4 regions of the Phytohabitans sp. LZ39 genome follow, and region 3 is predicted to be linked to each of the others. Evidence: riboswitches for the same ligand, from Rfam matches in the RefSeq annotation. Region 3 holds a riboswitch; each other region holds the start of a gene.
What was found. Region 3 has a riboswitch for cyclic di-AMP ahead of AC5L36_RS30540 (C40 family peptidase). Riboswitches for the same ligand answer to the same signal wherever they lie in the genome.
Positions count from the first base shown of each region.

Region 1: linked by a shared signal. The riboswitch ahead of AC5L36_RS01000 (C40 family peptidase) and the one ahead of AC5L36_RS30540 (C40 family peptidase) in region 3 are both predicted to bind cyclic di-AMP.
Region 2: linked by a shared signal. The riboswitch ahead of AC5L36_RS43240 (coiled-coil domain-containing protein) and the one ahead of AC5L36_RS30540 (C40 family peptidase) in region 3 are both predicted to bind cyclic di-AMP.
Region 4: linked by a shared signal. The riboswitch ahead of AC5L36_RS29520 (NlpC/P60 family protein) and the one ahead of AC5L36_RS30540 (C40 family peptidase) in region 3 are both predicted to bind cyclic di-AMP.

Region 1 is NZ_JCADBM010000001.1:212,933-217,195, reverse strand. It holds gene AC5L36_RS01010 (N-acetylmuramoyl-L-alanine amidase) at 1-1,141, opposite strand, end outside; gene AC5L36_RS01005 (LamG-like jellyroll fold domain-containing protein) at 1,271-1,990, shown strand; cyclic di-AMP (ydaO/yuaA leader) riboswitch at 2,129-2,264, shown strand; gene AC5L36_RS01000 (C40 family peptidase) at 2,275-3,249, shown strand; gene dcd (dCTP deaminase) at 3,576-4,157, opposite strand; gene AC5L36_RS00990 (pyridoxamine 5'-phosphate oxidase family protein) at 4,213-4,263, shown strand, end outside.
Region 2 is NZ_JCADBM010000039.1:11,609-15,871, reverse strand. It holds gene AC5L36_RS43250 (SMP-30/gluconolactonase/LRE family protein) at 1-749, opposite strand, end outside; gene AC5L36_RS43245 (cation diffusion facilitator family transporter) at 904-1,875, shown strand; cyclic di-AMP (ydaO/yuaA leader) riboswitch at 1,993-2,126, shown strand; gene AC5L36_RS43240 (coiled-coil domain-containing protein) at 2,131-3,135, shown strand; gene AC5L36_RS43235 (MFS transporter) at 3,255-4,263, shown strand, end outside.
Region 3 is NZ_JCADBM010000018.1:129,162-133,424, forward strand. It holds gene AC5L36_RS30535 (DUF6232 family protein) at 1-411, opposite strand, end outside; cyclic di-AMP (ydaO/yuaA leader) riboswitch at 940-1,032, shown strand; gene AC5L36_RS30540 (C40 family peptidase) at 1,144-2,100, shown strand; gene AC5L36_RS30545 (DNA-3-methyladenine glycosylase family protein) at 2,245-3,153, shown strand; gene AC5L36_RS30550 (sigma-70 family RNA polymerase sigma factor) at 3,221-4,222, opposite strand.
Region 4 is NZ_JCADBM010000017.1:143,688-147,950, forward strand. It holds partial or broken gene rsmH (16S rRNA (cytosine(1402)-N(4))-methyltransferase RsmH) at 1-230, opposite strand, end outside; gene mraZ (division/cell wall cluster transcriptional repressor MraZ) at 421-852, opposite strand; gene AC5L36_RS29520 (NlpC/P60 family protein) at 1,176-2,000, opposite strand; cyclic di-AMP (ydaO/yuaA leader) riboswitch at 2,006-2,128, opposite strand; gene AC5L36_RS29525 (Mur ligase family protein) at 2,505-3,725, shown strand; gene AC5L36_RS29530 (type 1 glutamine amidotransferase) at 3,715-4,263, shown strand, end outside.

The DNA of each region.
Region 1 (4,263 bases), on a different contig from region 3:
TGCCCAACCGGAGCGCGAGGTGCCGCACCAGCTTGGCCGACGTGCGGTACATCGCCTCCGTGTACCAGGTGCCCTGCGCCGCGAAGCCCTCGTGCTCCAGCCCGATCGCCTTCGCGTTGACGTACCAGTTGCCCGCGTGCCAGCCGACGTCCTTGGCCTTGACGTGCTGCGCGATGTGCCCGTCGACCGAGCGGAGCGTGTAGTGCCAGCTCACGTACGTGGGGTCGAGCACAAGGTCGATCGACGGCTTGAAGTAGCCCTCGGTGTCGTGGATGACGATGTACTCGATCTTCTGCTGCTTCGGCCGGTTGCCCTTGTCGTGGTTGCCGTAATCGCCGCCGCCCAGGTCCTGGTACGGCGCCGGGATCCACTCGCAGGAGATGTCGGTGGGGCATTCGAGTCCGTCCGGGCGGGCCAGCTTGCGCAGGCCCAGGCGGGCCAGCCAGCCGCGGTCCGGGGCTACGTCGCGCGCCGCGAGCGTCACCCGCTGGCCGTCGTCGGTCACCCGCGTCGCGCCGGCGCTGATCGTCGCGAAGACCTCGTCGGCGAAGGCCGCCGCCGCGTCGGCACTGTCCGCGCCGGAATACCTGGCCACCGCGCCGTACCAGGCCGCCGGGTCACTCACGCTCCCCGCCGGTCCACCAATGCTTCTCTGGTACGAGGCGAGAAGCGCCGCCCCGCCGCCGATGTTCGCCGCCGGGGTGGAACGCAGCGCCTCCTCGGACGCGCCGGTGATCGCCGCCGCCCGGTCGAGCGTTTGCAGCGCCTCGGGCGCCGGAGCCGGCACGCCGCCCGAGTCGACGTTTCGGGCTTGGCGGCTGTCGTCGCCGCGCGGGTCCTCGCCGTCGTGGTCGTGGTGGTTGCCACCCGGCAGCGACGTCACGTACGCGGCGTCGGTGAGGTGCATCGGGCCGTACCCGCCGCTGGTGCTGGGCGTGCCGGCGTTGGTGTCCCAGCGGGACTCCAGGTAGGACACGGCGAGCAGGACGCTCTCCGGCACGCCGTACTCCGCCGCGGCGGCCGCGTACTCCTGCTGCCTGGTGTCCTGCGGGCTGGACGCGAGGGTGGGGACGGCCGGCACCAGGGTCGCCGCGCCGACCACCGCTGTGGTGAGGGCGATGCGCGTTGTCAGGTTGGGCATGGAGAAACCCTGGCTGGGTCGAGTGGTTGTCGTCAATAGATTCCGCCGGATCTCGTGTCTACGTAAAAAACCTTCAGGCCCCTCGGCCGGGGGATTGTCCGTCTCGCCACGAATCTCCACAATCGAGCAATGTCGCGCAAGATGCACACGACGCGCCGGCTGGCGGTTGTCCTCTTCGGGCTCGCGAGCCTGCTCCTCGCCGCCTCCGCGCGGCCGTCGGCCGACCGCGAGCCGGCACTGTCGTTGCGGTACACGTTCGACGGCTGGTGGCTCGGCCCGGTCGCGGACGTTGACGGGCGGTACCCGCTGAACCCCCGCGGCACGCTGGCCTACACGCCACACGGCGCCGGGTGGGCGGCACGCTTCCCGCCGCGGTGCGTGGCGCCCGGCTGCCCCCGCGTGATCCTCGAAGGCCTGCCCGCGCCCGAGCTCAACCCGGGCACCCGTGGCGTGCGGTTCGGTGCCTCGGTGCTGATGGCGCCGGCGGACACGGGCGACGGCGCGAACGTTGTGCAGAAAGGGTTTTCGACCGGCGGCGTCACCCAGCTCAAGCTCCAGGTCGACGGTAAGGCGGGCCAGCCGAGCTGCGTGCTGGCGAGCAAGACCACGATCTACCGGGTGGTCGCGCCGGTGACGGTGGCCGACGGGCGGTGGCACGCGCTCGCCTGCGCCCGCTCCGGTCGCCTGCTGTCGATCGCCGTGGATGGCGTGCCACGCGCTGCGGTCACAGTGCCACCGAATGTGTCCATTGTGAATTCCGAGCCACTGCGAATCGGCGGAAAGAACGTGTCCTTCGACAACGACCAGTACGCCGGCCTGCTCGACGACGTGTTCCTAACCATTGACTGAGGCCGTTTCGATACACGCGGTGCTACCAACCGGTATACGGACCGAAGGGGTTGTCCACACGGCTTGCGCGGGTGATTGGGCCGCTCCTACCCTTGGGGATCGTTGAGCCGGCGGTCGGCCTCCCAGCCTGGGAGACCACGGCTCAGCCCGCCGAGTCGGACCAAGAAACGAGCCGGGGACCCAAGCACCTCGGGGTGAATCCGCGAAAGCGGTAGGGCGCGCTCTCCCGCCCGAACCCGTCAGCTAACCCGGTAGGCGGCCAGGGAGAAGGAGTAACGGCTCCGGTGGCACGCTATGCCGCGCGTCGCACCGTAATCACCGCTCTCGTCGCTGTCGCGACCGTGCTCTCCAGTGGCACCGTGGCGCACGCCGCGCCCACGCCGGCCGAGATCGAAAAGCAGATCGACGCTGCCTGGGTCAAGCTGGAGCCGCTGGCGGAAAAGCACAACGCGACCCGGCTCGACCTCCAGGCCAAGCGCCAGAAGGCCCAGGCGCTCGCCAAGAAGATCGCGCCACTCCAGCTCCAGATCGACCTCGCGATGCAGAAGGTCGGAGAGTTCGCGGCCGAGCAGTACAAGGGCGGCAACTTCTCGGCGCTCAACGCGGTCCTCACGACGGGTTCGCCCAGCACCTTCACCAACCAGCTCGAGATCCTCGACGTCTTCGCCCGCCGCTCGCAGGCCGACATCCAGGCGGTCGTCGACCTACGCGCGAAGTACGCGGAGCAGAAGGCACCGCTCGACCAGCTCGTCGGCCAGCTCACCGAGGAAGAGGCGCAGCTGGCGGCGAAGAAGAAGCAGATCGACGGCGAGATCGCCAAGCTGGAGAAGATGCGCCTCGAGGCGTACGGCGAGGGCGGCGGCATCGGCGAGCTCCGGCCGGCACCCTGCCCCGTCGAGTACGACGGCAGCGCCGGCACCAAGGCGGCCAAGTTCGCCTGCGCGCAGATCGGCAAGGGCTACGTCTTCGGTAACGAAGGCCCCGACACGTACGACTGCTCGGGCCTCACGATGAAGGCGTGGGCGGCCGCCGGCGTCGGGCTGCCACACAACGCGGCCCGCCAGCGCGGCACGGTCGACCCCATCAGCAGCAAGAGCGACCTGAAGGTCGGCGACCTCATCTTCTACTACCCAGACCTCCACCATGTCGGCATCTACGTTGGCGGCGGCTACATCGTCGACGCGTCCAAACCCGGCGTACCGATCAGGATGCGCACGATGAACGCCGCGCCGATCAACAGCTACGGCCGACCCGGATAAGCGTTACCCACCCCCGTGGCCGCGCCAGTCGCGTGTTCCCCCGTCACGCGACCGCACCGGCCAGTAAAGGAGACGCCCTCCCATCCATCCGGGATGGGAGGGCGTTTCTTGCTTGGGCCAGATTTCCCGGGCCGCGTCAGCTGCGGACCGCCGCTCCCGCCGGAGACCGCGCAGGCCGGCGGCTCGCAGGGCGAGCCGAGATCCCCGGCCTCCGCTGCCACGTCCGCGCTGCAAGACCAACAGCGGACGGGTGAGGCCGCGGGAGCAGCGGTCTGGACCACGACGGACGTCGCGGTAGCTCACATCTTTGTCTTGAAGTGGATCTTTTAGGTGGTCGTCGGCCAGGTGCGCCAGTTTTTCCAGGCCCGGCTCGGTGTGGGGCCGCGCTGGCCCTGGTAGCGGGAGCCGTAGACGGTCGAGCCGTAGGGGTGCTCGGCTGGCGACGAGAGCCGGAAGATGCAGAGCTGGCCGATCTTCATGCCCGGCCAGAGCGTGATCGGCAGGTTGGCCACATTGGACAGCTCGAGCGTGACGTGGCCACTGAAGCCCGGGTCGATGAAGCCGGCCGTCGAGTGCGTGAGCAGCCCCAGGCGACCCAGGCTCGACTTGCCCTCCAGGCGGCCGGCGAGCTGGTCGCCGAGGGAGATGACCTCCAGCGTGGAGGCCAGCACGAACTCACCCGGGTGCAGCACGAACGGCTGGCCCGGCGGCACCTCGACCTGCGAGGTCAGCTCGTCCTGCTGCACCGACGGGTCGATGTGCGTGTACAGGTGGTTGTTGAACACGCGGAAGAGCCGGTCGAGCCGCACGTCGATGCTCGAGGGCTGGACCAGCGCCGGCTCGAAGGGATCGAGCGCGAGGCCGCCCGCCTTGATCTCGGTCACGAGGTCACGGTCGGAGAGCAGCATCAACACACCATAGGGGACTACCTGCCTCGAACATATGTTCGATAGGATGTTGGGCATGGCATCCTGGTCCGACTTTAGTGCCGACGAGCCCCGCCTGTCGGAGGCG
Region 2 (4,263 bases), on a different contig from region 3:
ACGGCGACCTGGTTGAGGCGGTTTTGCACCACGTAGAGCGTGCGGCCGATGGTCAGCAGGCCGTCGCCGTTGGTCAGCGCGTAGCCGCCGAGGTCGACGGCCCTGGTCACGCCGGTGTCCGGGTCGACCCGGAAGAGCGTGGCGGTGTTGGACTGCACGACCAGCAGGCCGCGCCCGTCGGGCGTGCGGGCGATGCCGTTGACGTTGAAGCCGGTCTGGTAGACGAGGTCACCGGTGAGCGGGAGCTTGACCGGCTCGCCGCGCAGGCTCAGCGGCACCTTGTAGAGGAACGGCTGGTTGGAGTCGGTGAAGAACGCGCCCTTGGGGGTGAGCACCACGTCGTTGACGAAGGTGGGTGCGGTCGCGAACGTCCACGACGCCAGGATGCGGCCGCTGTGCGTGTCGACCACGCGGCCGTTGCCAGCCGCACCGCCGGCGACGAAGAGCCGCCCACGGTCGTCGATCTTGAGGCCTACCGACGGGGTGCCGGGGCCGGCGGAGATGATCTTCCCGCGGCCGGTGGCCAGGTTGGCGCGGTAGATGTCGCCGTTGGCGAGCGAGCCGAAGTACGCGAACGGCGCCCGCCCGATCGCGATGCCCTCGGGCTGGAACGCGTTCGGCAGCGGGAAGGAGTCAGGGAAGAGCCGGTGGCCGGAGCCGTGGGCGCTGGCCGCGCCCGGGACGGTGACTGTGGCCGCGGTGAGGGCCGCGGCGGCGGATGAGGTGATCAGGGCTCGTCTGGTCAGCACGATGGGTACTCCCTGTGATCGGTCCACATCAGAATTCACGTACGTCTTTACCCATCGGTTCGACGTTGAACGCTCAATTATGAGAACGCCCGATGACACTGATTGCCAGTGCCATTTTTGCATACATAGCAATGTCAGCATATATTCTTGGCCCATGGGAGCCGGACACGATCACGGAGCGGACGTCGCACGCGCGGGGGAGCGCCACCGCGGGCGGCTCTGGGCCGCGTTCGCCCTGCTCGCGGTCTTCATGGTGATCGAGGCGGTGGCCGCCCTGCTCACCGGCTCGCTGGCCCTGCTCTCCGACGCCGGCCACATGTTCACCGACGTGCTCGGCATCGGCATGGCGCTCGCGGCGATCTGGGCTGCGTCCGCCGCCGCGGCGCCCACCCGCGACGGCGCCACGGACGCGGCGCGGGCCGGCAGAGGGGCGTCCAAGGCGGCCGGCGACCCACAGCGCACATTCGGGCTGTATCGCCTGGAGGTCCTCGCCGCTCTCGCCAACGCCGTCCTGCTCTTCGGCGTGGCGATCTACGTGCTGGTCGAGGCCGTGCGCCGCTTCGGCGACCCGCCCGACGTGCCCGCCGGCCCGATGCTCGTCGTGGCGGTCGCCGGCCTCGTCGCCAACCTTGTGGCGTTCGGGCTGCTGCGTTCGGGCGCGCGGGAGAGCATCAACGTGCGCGGCGCCTACCTGGAGGTGCTCGGCGACCTGCTCGGCTCGGTGGGTGTGATCGTCGCCGCGGCCGTGATCGGGCTGACCGGCTGGGCGTACGCCGACCCGATCATCGCGGTGGCCGTCGGCCTGTTCATCCTCCCGCGCACGTGGCGGCTGGCCCGGGCGGCCGTACGCATCCTGGTGCAGGCCGCGCCGGAACACCTCGACGTGACCGCGGTGCAGCGGCGCCTCGCCGCCGTGCCCGGTGTGTGCGACGTGCACGACCTGCATGTGTGGACGCTGACGTCGGGCATGGACGTCGCTTCCGCGCACCTCACGCTGGAGGAGTCCGCGCAGGTGGGGCCGGTGTTGGTCGCGGCACGGGAGGCGCTGCACGACGACTTCGAGATCGGGCACGCCACCCTCCAGGTCGAGCCGCGACCCGGCGACTGCCACCCCACGACGTGGTGAAAGCGCCCCTGAGCAGGGCGTACTTGATTCGTCACCATCGGTACAACAGTGGGCACATCAATGGAAAGCCGCTATTCTCGGCTCCGGTCAACGCCCGGCGGCGCCCCCCGGCGCCGGTGTTGGCCGCCGCCGAGTCGCCCTCGGGCGAGCCGGGGAACCACCGATCCACTGGGGTGAATCCGCGACAGCGGTAGGGAGACTTCCGTCCCGAACCCGTCAGCTAACTCGGTAGGCGGCTGACTGGAAGGATGGTTGATGGGTCATGCCCGCAGCCGGGTCGGCCTCGTCGCGGTGCTTGTCACCGCGGCGTTCGCGCTGATCGGCTTACCAGCGGGGCCGGCGACCGCCGCACCCAACGACGACGAGGGCGGCACCGCTACCCTGCGCGAGCAGCTCGACGCGGCGAGCAAGGGCTTCGTCGCCGCGCAGAAGACTCTGGACACGTCCAAGAAGCGCCAGCGGGAGCTGACCACCCAACTGGCCCAATTGGAGCGTGACCTGGTCACCAAAACGGCCGTGATCGGCGAGGTGGCCAACGCGGCCTACCGCCGGGGCCGGCTCGGCCCGATCTCCGCGATGCTCAACAGCACCTCGCCGGAGGGCTTCGTCGACCGGGCCGCGGCGCTCGACACGGTGGCCGCCACCGAAGACAAGAAGCTCCGCGACCTGCTCGACACCAAAGACGAGGTGACCCGCGCCAAGCTCGCGATCGACAACGAGATCCGCGAGCAGCAGAAGCAGGTGCAGATCATGGCCGCCCGCAAGAAGCAGGCGGAGACCGCGTTGAAGAACGCCGGCGGCGGCGAGAACGCCAGCGGTCCCAGCGGGAGTGGCAGCGCCGCCAACGCGTCCGGGTTCTCCGGTGGGTCCGGCTGCTCGATCAGCCCCGACCCGACCTCCGGCAACGGGTGCATCACGCCCCGCCTGTGGCACGCGGTGCAGCAGGCCAAGGGAGCCGGCTTCAAGATCTTCGTCTCCTGCTACCGCAGCGGCGGGTCGGGTGAGCACCCGAAGGGTCGGGCCTGCGACTGGGGCGTCGACTCGGGCGACGTCTTCGGCGGCACGGCGTCCGGTTCGGCGAAGACGTACGGCAACAACCTGTCCAACTTCTTCATCAAGAACGCGAGCCGGCTGGGCGTGCTCTACGTGATCTGGTTCAAACAGATCTGGCTGCCCAGCAGTGGTTGGAAGTCGTACAGCGGCTGTTGCGGCCCCAGCGAGCTGCACACCAACCACGTGCATCTATCGGTCGTCGAGTAAGTGCGTTGACGGGCTCGACCAGGGGGTGACACGGTTGCCCCATGGTCGAGCCCACGCGCCATCCCGCATGACGTAGCACCGCCTGGCGCCTCTGCGCCCTGCGCGCCTGCACCGAGGGCGTGCTCCTCTACCCGGTCTACGCGCTGCTCTTCGCCGACGCCGGGCTCGGCACGGGGCAGATCTCCTCGCTGTTCGTGATCTGGTCGGTCGTCGGCTTCACGCTGGAGATACCGTCCGGAGCGTTGGCGGACGCGTACTCGCGCCGCCGGCTTGTCGCGATCGCCGCCGTCCTCCGGGCCATCGGCTTCGCACTGTGGACGTTCTTCCCCTCGTACGCCGCCTTCGCCGCCGGGTTCGTGCTGTGGGGCGCGTCGACCGCGATGACCTCCGGCAGCGTGGAGGCGCTCGTCTACGACGAGCTCGCCGCCGCGGACGCCACCGACCGCTACGTGCGCACGGCCGGGCTGGCGCAAACCACCGCTCTCGTGGCGGAGCTGGCCGCGATGGTGCTCGCCACGCCGGCGTTCCTGCTCGGCGGGTACCCGCTGGTCGGCCTGGCCAGCATCCTCGTCAGCCTGGCCGTCGTGCCGGTCGCGCTGTCCTTCCCCGAGGCGTCGCGGGTGGAGGAAACCGGCGGCAGCTACGCCAAGACGCTGCGAGCAGGTCTCGCCGAGGTGCGCGCCAACCGGACCGTGAGCCGGGCGGTCCTGCTCTACGCGGTGGTCACCGGCATGGGCGCGATCGACGAGTACCTGCCGATCCTCGCCCGCGAGATGGGCGCGGCCACCGCGTTCGTACCGCTGCTCTTCGTGCTGCCCGTCGCCGCGATGGCGGTCGCGAGCGCGCTGGCCGAGCGGTGGGCGCACCTCTCGGCGGCCCGGTTGGCGGCGATCGTGGCGGTCGGCGGGGTGCTGCTCGCGGCCGGCGCCACCGCGGGACACCCGGCCGGCATGGTCGCGGTCGCGCTCGGCTTCGCCGCCCTCGAGCTCTTCGACATCCTCACCGAGGCGCGGATCCAGGACGCGATCGCCGGCCCGGCGCGGGCGACAGTGCTTTCGGTGGCGGGGTTCGGGCAGGAGATCGTGGCGCTCGCCGTGTACGCCGGATTCGCGCTCGGGTCGGCCGTCC
Region 3 (4,263 bases):
CACCGTCATCCCGCGAAACTCGCCCCACAGCTCGTAGGCCCGCGGCCGCAGGCGGTGGCCGATCGTCGCCACGAGGAATGGGACGAACGCCACCGCCGTGAGCGCCAGGTAGGCCTGTGCACTCAGGTGGTTGAGCTCGGTGGTCATGCCGAGCGTGATCCCGATGGCGGCCAGCACGATCGCGGTCACCGTCACCGACCGCACGGTGAGCTGATGTGCTGGGCCTCGGGCCGTGTGCAGGTGCCTGAGCTCGCCGACCGGGAACCGGCGCCCACCGACGATGAACCAGTCGCGGGTAACCAGGATGCCGGGCTGTTGGTACAGCGGAGCAGGCGGTTTCGGGCTCGTTACGTCTGCTTGCGTTACGGGCTGTGCTGCTGGTGACCGCGCGGGGTAGCGAGTAGTCTGCACTTCAATGCCTCCTACGGCTCGTGAGGCGGGCTGGTGTGGTGGTTCTTGAGATCGGCACCTGGTGGCAGCCAGGTGCCGATCGTCTTTCTCGCTCTGTTCCGTCTGGCGATCAAGTGCCGCTTCAGCAACCTCAAGGGCCCTGCTGCCATTGTGCGAGATGCCATCTAGTCGAGGGAAGGGGTGCAATCAGCCACCTGGCAGATTGGCAGCGGTCGGCTAGCTGCATCGCGGGGCTTTCAGGCCCGCATATCCGATTTGTCAGCGCCGTCGCCCACCCAACGCGTAGACCGACAAATCGCCCTTCACCCGTCTGGCCGACCGACCTGGGTGTACGACCTAATCACTTAGAGTGACACAGACATTCGCCCCGTTCGCGGGCGTCCGTCACAAGTCATCCTTCCGCCACTTTCGCCCGCCCGGCCCCGACGCTAGGTTGGAGCCGCTGGTCCGGTAGTCAGTCACTCCCCCGGGTGACGCCGGTCCGGTGCCGCCTAATCGCACGACGATTACTCTCCGTCAGCGAGTTGGGGACCCACCGAATGCACTGGGGTGAATCCGCGGCCCGCCCGCCCCTCGGCGGACCCGGTAGGGCGATCTTCCCGCCCGAATCCGTCAGCTCACGTCGCCTCGCCGCTCGCGGCGAGCCGCCGCTAGCGCAAGCTGCCGAGTTTGATGGGTCGCGCGCAAGCTCGCTCACCCGGTAGGCGGCGTTGGGGAAGAAGGGTTCACCGTTTGTCTTCCGCGCGGAAGCTGCTCCACGCCCTCGTGCTGATCGGGCTCGGGATCGGGCTGACCGTGCCGGCAGCGGCCGCACAGGCCGAGCCGTCGCCGAGCGAGCTGACGGAGCAGATCAACAAGGCATCCACCGAGCTGGAGAAGGTCGTCGAGTCGTACAACAAGCTCAACGAGCAGCTCAAGCAGACCAAGGCCGCCGCCACGGCGCTCAGCGCCAAGATGGGCCCGCTGGAGGCCCAGCTCGCCAAGGCGGACACCGAGGTGGGCCAGATGGCTTCGGTGGCGTACCGGACGGGCCAGGTGGGCACCGCGAGCGCCCTGCTGAACGGCAGCGGGCCGCTCGCCGACCGGCTCGGCATGCTCGACCAGCTGGCCCGCGACCGCAAGCGGCAGCTGGAGGGTTTCACCGAGGCCGAGCGCCGGTTCACCGAGCAGAAGGCGACGCTCGACGCCACCCAGGCCAAGCAGACCGCCCAGCTCAAGGAGCTCGCGGCCGGCAAGAAGAAGATCGAGGGCGACCTCGACAAGCTGTACAAGATGCGCGAGGAGGCGTACGGCTCGGCCACCACCTCCAGCGGCGGCTACACCGGGTCGATCCCCTCGATCTCCGGTAAGGCGGGCGTGGCGGTGCGGTTCGCGTACAACGCGATCGGCACGCCCTACGTCTGGGCCGGCGAGAGCTCCAGCGGGTACGACTGCTCGGGCCTCACGCTCGCCGCCTGGCGAGCGGCCGGCAAGTCGCTGCCGCACAACGCCGCGATGCAGTGGGACGTGGTGGCACACATCGGCCGCGGCTCCCTCCAGGCGGGCGACCTCGTCTTCTACAACGGTCTCGGCCACGTCGCGATCTACGTGGGCAGCGGCAAGGTGATCCACGCGCCGCAGGCCGGCGAGAGCGTCGAGCTGGCATCGGTCGACATGATGACCCCGTACGGCTACGGCAGAGTCAGATAAATCTTCAAGTGCGCCGATCGAGGGCGGCTTGCGGCGGGTCCATCGCGGACGCGCCGTCGGCAGCCCTCGATCGGCGCACAAGTCCTTGATCGGCGGGAGGACGGGCCGGCCGGAAGTGTCGTACCGCGGGTTCACCGTCGAGGCATGACCGAAGTCTTTCTGGCGGCCACCGAGCCGTTCTCGTTCGACCTGTCCCTGCGCGCCCTGGCCGGCTTCGCGCCCTGCGCCGGTGGCCATGTGATCTCCGGGGGCCGGGTGCGCAAGGCGTTCCTGCTCGGCTCCGAGGCGGTGGTCGCCGACGTCGGGCCTGCTTCCGAGGGTCCGGGCGTCGTGCTCACCCTCCACGCCGACCGCCACCTCTTACCCACCGAGCGGGCGGTGGTGCATCGCGCCGTCGGGCGGTGGCTCGGCCTCGACGACGACCTCGGTGCCTTCCTCGACGTCGCCGGGCGCGACCCGGCCATGGCCGGGCTGCTGCGCGCCGCGCACGGGCTACACCAGGTGCGCTTCTCCTCGCTCGCCGAGGGCGCGGTCTACTTCGCGCTCGTCCAGCGGAGCACCCAGTGGTATGCGGCGGCCCGCAAGCGCCGGGTGGCCGCCGAGCTCGGGCCGTCCCTGACGCTCGACGGGGTGGAGCACGTCGCGTTCCCTTCGCTCGCCACGGTCGCCGCGCGAGACGACGCCGATCTCGTCCGCTTCGCGGGCAATCGGCTGCGCGCCCGCCGCCTGCGCGAGGTGGTCGAGGGGGTGGCCTCGCTCGACGAGGAGTGGCTCCGCACCGGGCCGTATGAGGACGTTCGCAAGGCGCTGCTGGCCCTGCCGGGCGTCGGCGCGTTCACCGCGCACGCGCTGTTGTTGCGCGTGCTCGGCCGCCCCGATGGCGTGCCGCTCCACATGCCCCAGTTCGAAGACGCCGCTCGCGCGGTGTATGGCAACCCACCGCCCAGCCCCGCCGAGTTGCGCGCGGCATACGGGTCTTCGATCGGCTGGTGGGCCTACTACGTGCGCACCGCCCGCTCGTGGCAGCCGGAAGACACCCTGGTGGCCGCATAGACGGGCGAGCGGCCGGTGTCCTATTCGGACACCGGCCGCTCAGCGGGCAGATGGTGGGGGGTGTGTGTCAGGCGGCCTGGAGGCCCTCGGCCCGAGCCAGCTCGCGCAGCCGGCCCAGCGCCTGGATCTCCAGCTGGCGGATCCGCTCGCGGGAGAGGGAGAAGCGCGAGGCGACCTCGGTGAGCGAGTGCTCGCGCCCGTCCTCCAGGCCGTAGCGGGCCCGCATGATGCCGGCCGACCGGTCGTCGAGGTGGTTGAGCAGGCCCTCGATCCGCTGCCGCTCGAGGGCGGTCAGCACGACCTCCTCGGGCGACGGCGCGTCGCTGTCGGCCACCAGGTCACCGAGGTTGGTGTCGCCGTCGTCGCCGACCGGCGTGTCGAGCGACACGGTGTCCTGCGACCAGCGCACCAGCTCGTGCACCCGCTCCACCGGCACGCCCAGCGCCACCGCGATCTGCTCCGGCTCCGGGTCGGAGCCGAGCTCGCGGGTCAGCTGGCGAGCCACGTTACGCATCCGGTTGACGTCTTCGACGAGGTGCACCGGCAGCCGCACGGTGCGCTCCTGCTGGGCGATCGCCCGGCTGATGGCCTGGCGGATCCACCACGTCGCGTACGTCGAAAACTTGAAACCGCGCTCGTAGTCGAACTTCTCCACGGCGCGCACCAGGCCGGTGTTGCCCTCCTGGATCAGGTCGAGCATCGGCATGCCCGACCGCACGTAGCGGCGGGCGATCGACACGACCAGCCGGAGGTTGGCCCGGATGAAGAGGTCCTTGGCGCGCTCGCCCTCGAAGACGATGCGCTCGAGCTCCTCCTGGCCGACGCCCTTCGGGATCTGCCCCTCGTCGAGCAGGTGCTCGGCGTAGAGCCCGGCCTCGATGGCCTTCGAGAGGTCGACCTCGGTGGCGGCGTCGAGCAGTGGCGTCCGGGAGATCTCGTGTAGGTAGACGCCAACCAGGTCGCGCTCTTCGGCGACCTCGTCGGTGCGCATCACCACATTGCTTTCCACGTTGCTCACGATCCCCTCGTTCGCCCCTCTTGCTCTCTTGCCTGCGGTCCCCACGTTCATCAGCCCTCCCCCGTAACTTCCGCTATCCCCCGCGGTGCTGA
Region 4 (4,263 bases), on a different contig from region 3:
CGGAACGGCTCCAGCCGGGCCCGCGCGTGCGCGAGCGCCTCGGTGTCCCGGTCGAGTCCGATCAGGACGGTCCGGGGATGCGCCCGGAGCACCGCCTCCGCGTGGCCGCCGAGCCCGAGGGTGGCGTCCACGTGCACGGTCGTACGGTCACCCCGGTCGAGCGCGGGCGCGAGCAGCGCGAGGCACCGCTCCAGCAGCACCGGCACGTGCGTGCCGCGCAGCTCCCCCATCTCGACCCCCAGTGACCCGCCCGTGTGCCCATGCGCCCGGTGCCCGAAGAACCGTGCGCCGTACTGCCAGATCCCCATCCGCTCTTCCGTGAGCCTCCTTCGCGGGGAGGCCGGGACGCGCCTGACATCGGGGAAGAGACGTCAGGTGCAGGAGCGGCTGGAGATCTCGCAGTACGGCGTCTGCCAGCCCTTAGAGTCCTCCGGGCAGCACCCCCTCCTCGATGCCCGCGAAGTCGTCTTCGCTCTCGGAGAGATAGGTGTCCCACGCTTGCTTGTCCCAGATCTCCACCCGGCTGCTCGCACCGATCACGACGAGTTCGCGGCTCAACCCGGCGTACTCCCGCAGGTGGCCCGGGATCGTCACCCGGCCCTGCTTGTCGGGCACCTCGTCGTGGGCGCTCGCGAAGAACACCCGGCTGTAGGCCCGAGCCGCCTTGTGTGTCATCGGCGTCTCGCGTAGCTGGCCCGCGATCCGCTGGAACTCGGGTGCTGGGAAGACGTAGAGGCAGCGCTCCTGCCCTTTTGTGATCACGACACCTCCCGCCAGCTCGTCGCGAAACTTCGCCGGAAGGATCAACCGGCCCTTTTCGTCCAGGCGCGGGGTGTGGGTGCCGAGAAACATCGGCCCACCCCCTCGCCTCTGGCGGCTTTCGCGGAGCCGCTGTCCCCCGGGGCCGGCGGGTCCCTCCGGTGAGTAACCCTGCCACTGCGCCCCACTGTACTCCACTTCCCTCCACTCGCAACCGGAATCGCAGCGTTGCTCGGGTGACCCCCTTGACAAAACCGCACGTCAAATGCGGTGGAGGGCGGTGGAGGGTCCGGATGGCGACAGGCCGGAGGGGGCAACCGACCCCAGAGACGATCCAGGGCAAACCCGGATGGGCTTGCCCTGGATCGTTGGGGGGATGGGGTGATGTATCGGTGCCGGGGAGGGAAGTGGAGCGACTAGGCGAGCCGGCGCACCACGTAGTTGCTCGACCAGATCTTGTGCTTGCCGACCCGCACACCGGCGCGCGGCGAGTCGTACATGTAGCCGCCGCCGGCGTAGATGCCGACGTGGGTGCCGTACGAGCCGGAGCGGATCACGATCAGGTCGCCGGGGAGCGCCTTGTTCTTCGCCACGCCGGTGCCCGAGCGCTGCTGGTCGTTCGCCTTGTGCGGGAGCACCCGCCCGGCGGCCTTCTTGTACACGTACTTGGTGAAGCCCGAGCAGTCGAAAGCCGAGGGTCCTACGGCGCCGAACTTGTACGGCTTGCCGATGTGCTTGCGCGCTTCGGCGAGCACCTTGGCCCGGCTGGCGATCACCGCGACCGAGGTCCGGCCGGTGACCGTCCCCTTGTACGAGCCACGTCCGCTGTAGACGGCCCGGTACATGCGGCTCTCGTACGGCTTGATGGAGAGGATCGACTTGCCGGTGGAGTAGACCGGACGGGTGCCGGTGCTGACCCACTTCCCGCCCTTCCACACCTGGAACTGGACGGTGCCGCCCCAGACCGCCTTGCGGGTGCTCGGGTCGGTGATCGTGGCAGTGAGCACCAGCGTGTTGCCCCACGGCAGGCGGGCGGTGTTCGGCTTGATCGTCACGTGTGGAGTGACCGACGCGGCCGCCTGCGCGGCGGCGACGGTGGTGGTCGACACGGGCGCGGCTTCGGCGAGCGCGGGACCGGCCAGCAGCTGGCCGGCGCACACGCAGAGCCCGACGGCGAGCGCGAGCCGGCCGGCCCGCCTTTTCGCGGGCAGCCTGTGCCGGCCCGAACGGAGTTCGTGCACGGTATGTGTTCCCTCCGGCACGCCTGCGAGGTGAGCTGTCGGGTTCGGGCGGGAAGGATTGCCCGGCCGCCGTGGCGGCTTCACCCCAAGGCCTCAGCCCGGCCGGGTCTCCCCGGCGTGGGTCGGGACCGCAGATCCTGGGTCCCCCGTCCCCGCCCGCTATGCCGTTGTGTGGCTCCAAGGTCCGCACCGGACGAGCGGGCAGGGCTCGGCGTGTCTCGGCGGCGCGGCCGGGTGAACGACCCGGCTCAACGTTTGTAGCGGATGCCGTTCTCCACACGCTGTGACGAGAATCTTACGGAGCGAGTTTGGCACGCAAGAATATGAGCGGTCGTTAAGGCCACTGTCCTAAATGTCGCGACACTCTGTCGAACTCGGACTCACGCTTCGTTGATCGCTCACGGTGAGTATCGCCACACACATCGCGCGCGACGGACGGTTTCCCGACGGTCGAGTGGAGATCCAGACTGCGTTGGTAACCTCGCCTCCGTGACGGACGGCAAGATGCCCCTGCGGGCGAAGGTCGCCAGCTCGGTCTCCCGCACGGCGGCCGCCCTGTCGCGAGCGGCTGGGCGCGGCGACGGTTCGGTGATCGGCGGCTGGATCGGCCTCAAGATCGACCCAGACCTCCTCGCCCACCTCGCCGCGGGGCGCGCGATCGCCCTGATCTCCGGCACCAACGGCAAGACCACCACGACCCGCCTCGCCGCGGCCGCCGTGGGCGTGCTCGGGCCGGTCGCGACAAACGGGTTCGGCGCCAACATGCCGACCGGCCACACCTCCGCGCTCGCCAAGGCCGGCCAGACGCCGTACGCGGTGCTGGAGGTCGACGAGCACTACCTGCCCAGGGTGCTGGTCGCCACCGAGCCGCGCGTGGTGGCACTGCTCAACCTCTCCCGTGACCAGCTCGACCGGGCCAAAGAGGTCGCGATGATGGCCCAGATGTGGCGCACCGCGCTTGCCGAGCACCCCGGCGTGCACGTGGTGGCCAACGCCGACGACCCGATGGTCGTGTGGGCCGCCGCCGGTTCTCCCGCCGTCACGTGGTTTAGCGCCGGCCAGCGGTGGCATGACGACTCATGGGTTTGCCCCGAGTGCGGCTCGCCGATCGAGCGCCAGGCCGACCAGTGGTGGTGCACCGGCTGCTCGCTGCGCCGGCCGGTGCCGCAGTGGGTGGTCGAGGACGAGGGCGTGGTCGACCCGCGCGGCGCCTGGCACAAGATCTCGCTCCAGCTCCCCGGCCGGGTCAACCTCGGCAACGCGGCCACCGCGCTCGCCGTGGCGGCCCAGTTCGGCGTCCGCCCGACCGACGCGGTCTCCCGCCTCTCCACGGTCGCCTCGGTCGCCGGCCGGTACGCCCAGGTGGTCCGCGACGGCCGCAACATCCGGCTGCTGCTCGCCAAAAACCCGGCGAGCTGGCTGGAGGCGTTCGACATGGCCGATAACGCGCCGACACTGCTCTCGATCAACGCGCGCGACCCCGACGGGCTCGACACGTCGTGGCTGTTCGACGTCGACTTCAGCCCGCTGCGCGGCCGCCAGGTGCTCATCACCGGTGACCGTGCGTACGACCTGGCGGTACGCCTCGAGGTGAACGACGTGCGGTTCCAGCACGTACGTACCTTCGGCGAGGCGGTGCGGCTCGTGCCGCCCGGCCGGCTGGAAGTGATCGCCAACTACACCGCGTTCCAAGACATCCGAGCGGAGCTCGACCGTGTCCTCTGACAGCACCATCCGCATCGTCTGGATCTACCCCGACCTGCTGTCCACGTACGGCGACCGGGGCAACCTGCTCATCCTCGCCCGCCGAGCCGCGCTGCGCGGGCTGCCGGTGCAGACGCTGGAGGTGCGCTCCGACCAGCCGCTGCCCACCACCGCCGACATCTACCTGCTCGGCGGCGGCGAAGACGGCCCGCAGGCCCTCGCCGCCCAGCGGCTGATCGGCGACGGCGGCCTGCACCGCGCCGTGGCGCAGGGCTCGGTGGTGTTCGCGGTCTGCGCCGGCTACCAGCTGCTCGGCGGCTCGTTCTTCGCCAAGGGCACCCAGTACCCCGGCCTCAACCTGCTCGACTTCCACTCCGACCGGGGCCCCACCCGCGCGGTCGGCGAGCTCGGCGGCCCGATCGACCCGCGGCTCGGCCTGCCTCCGCTGACCGGCTTCGAAAACCACGGCGGCCGCACCCACCTTGGCGCCGGCGTATCCCCGCTGGCCCGGGTCACCACCGGCATCGGCAACGACGGCGCGACCGAGGGCGCGTGGCGC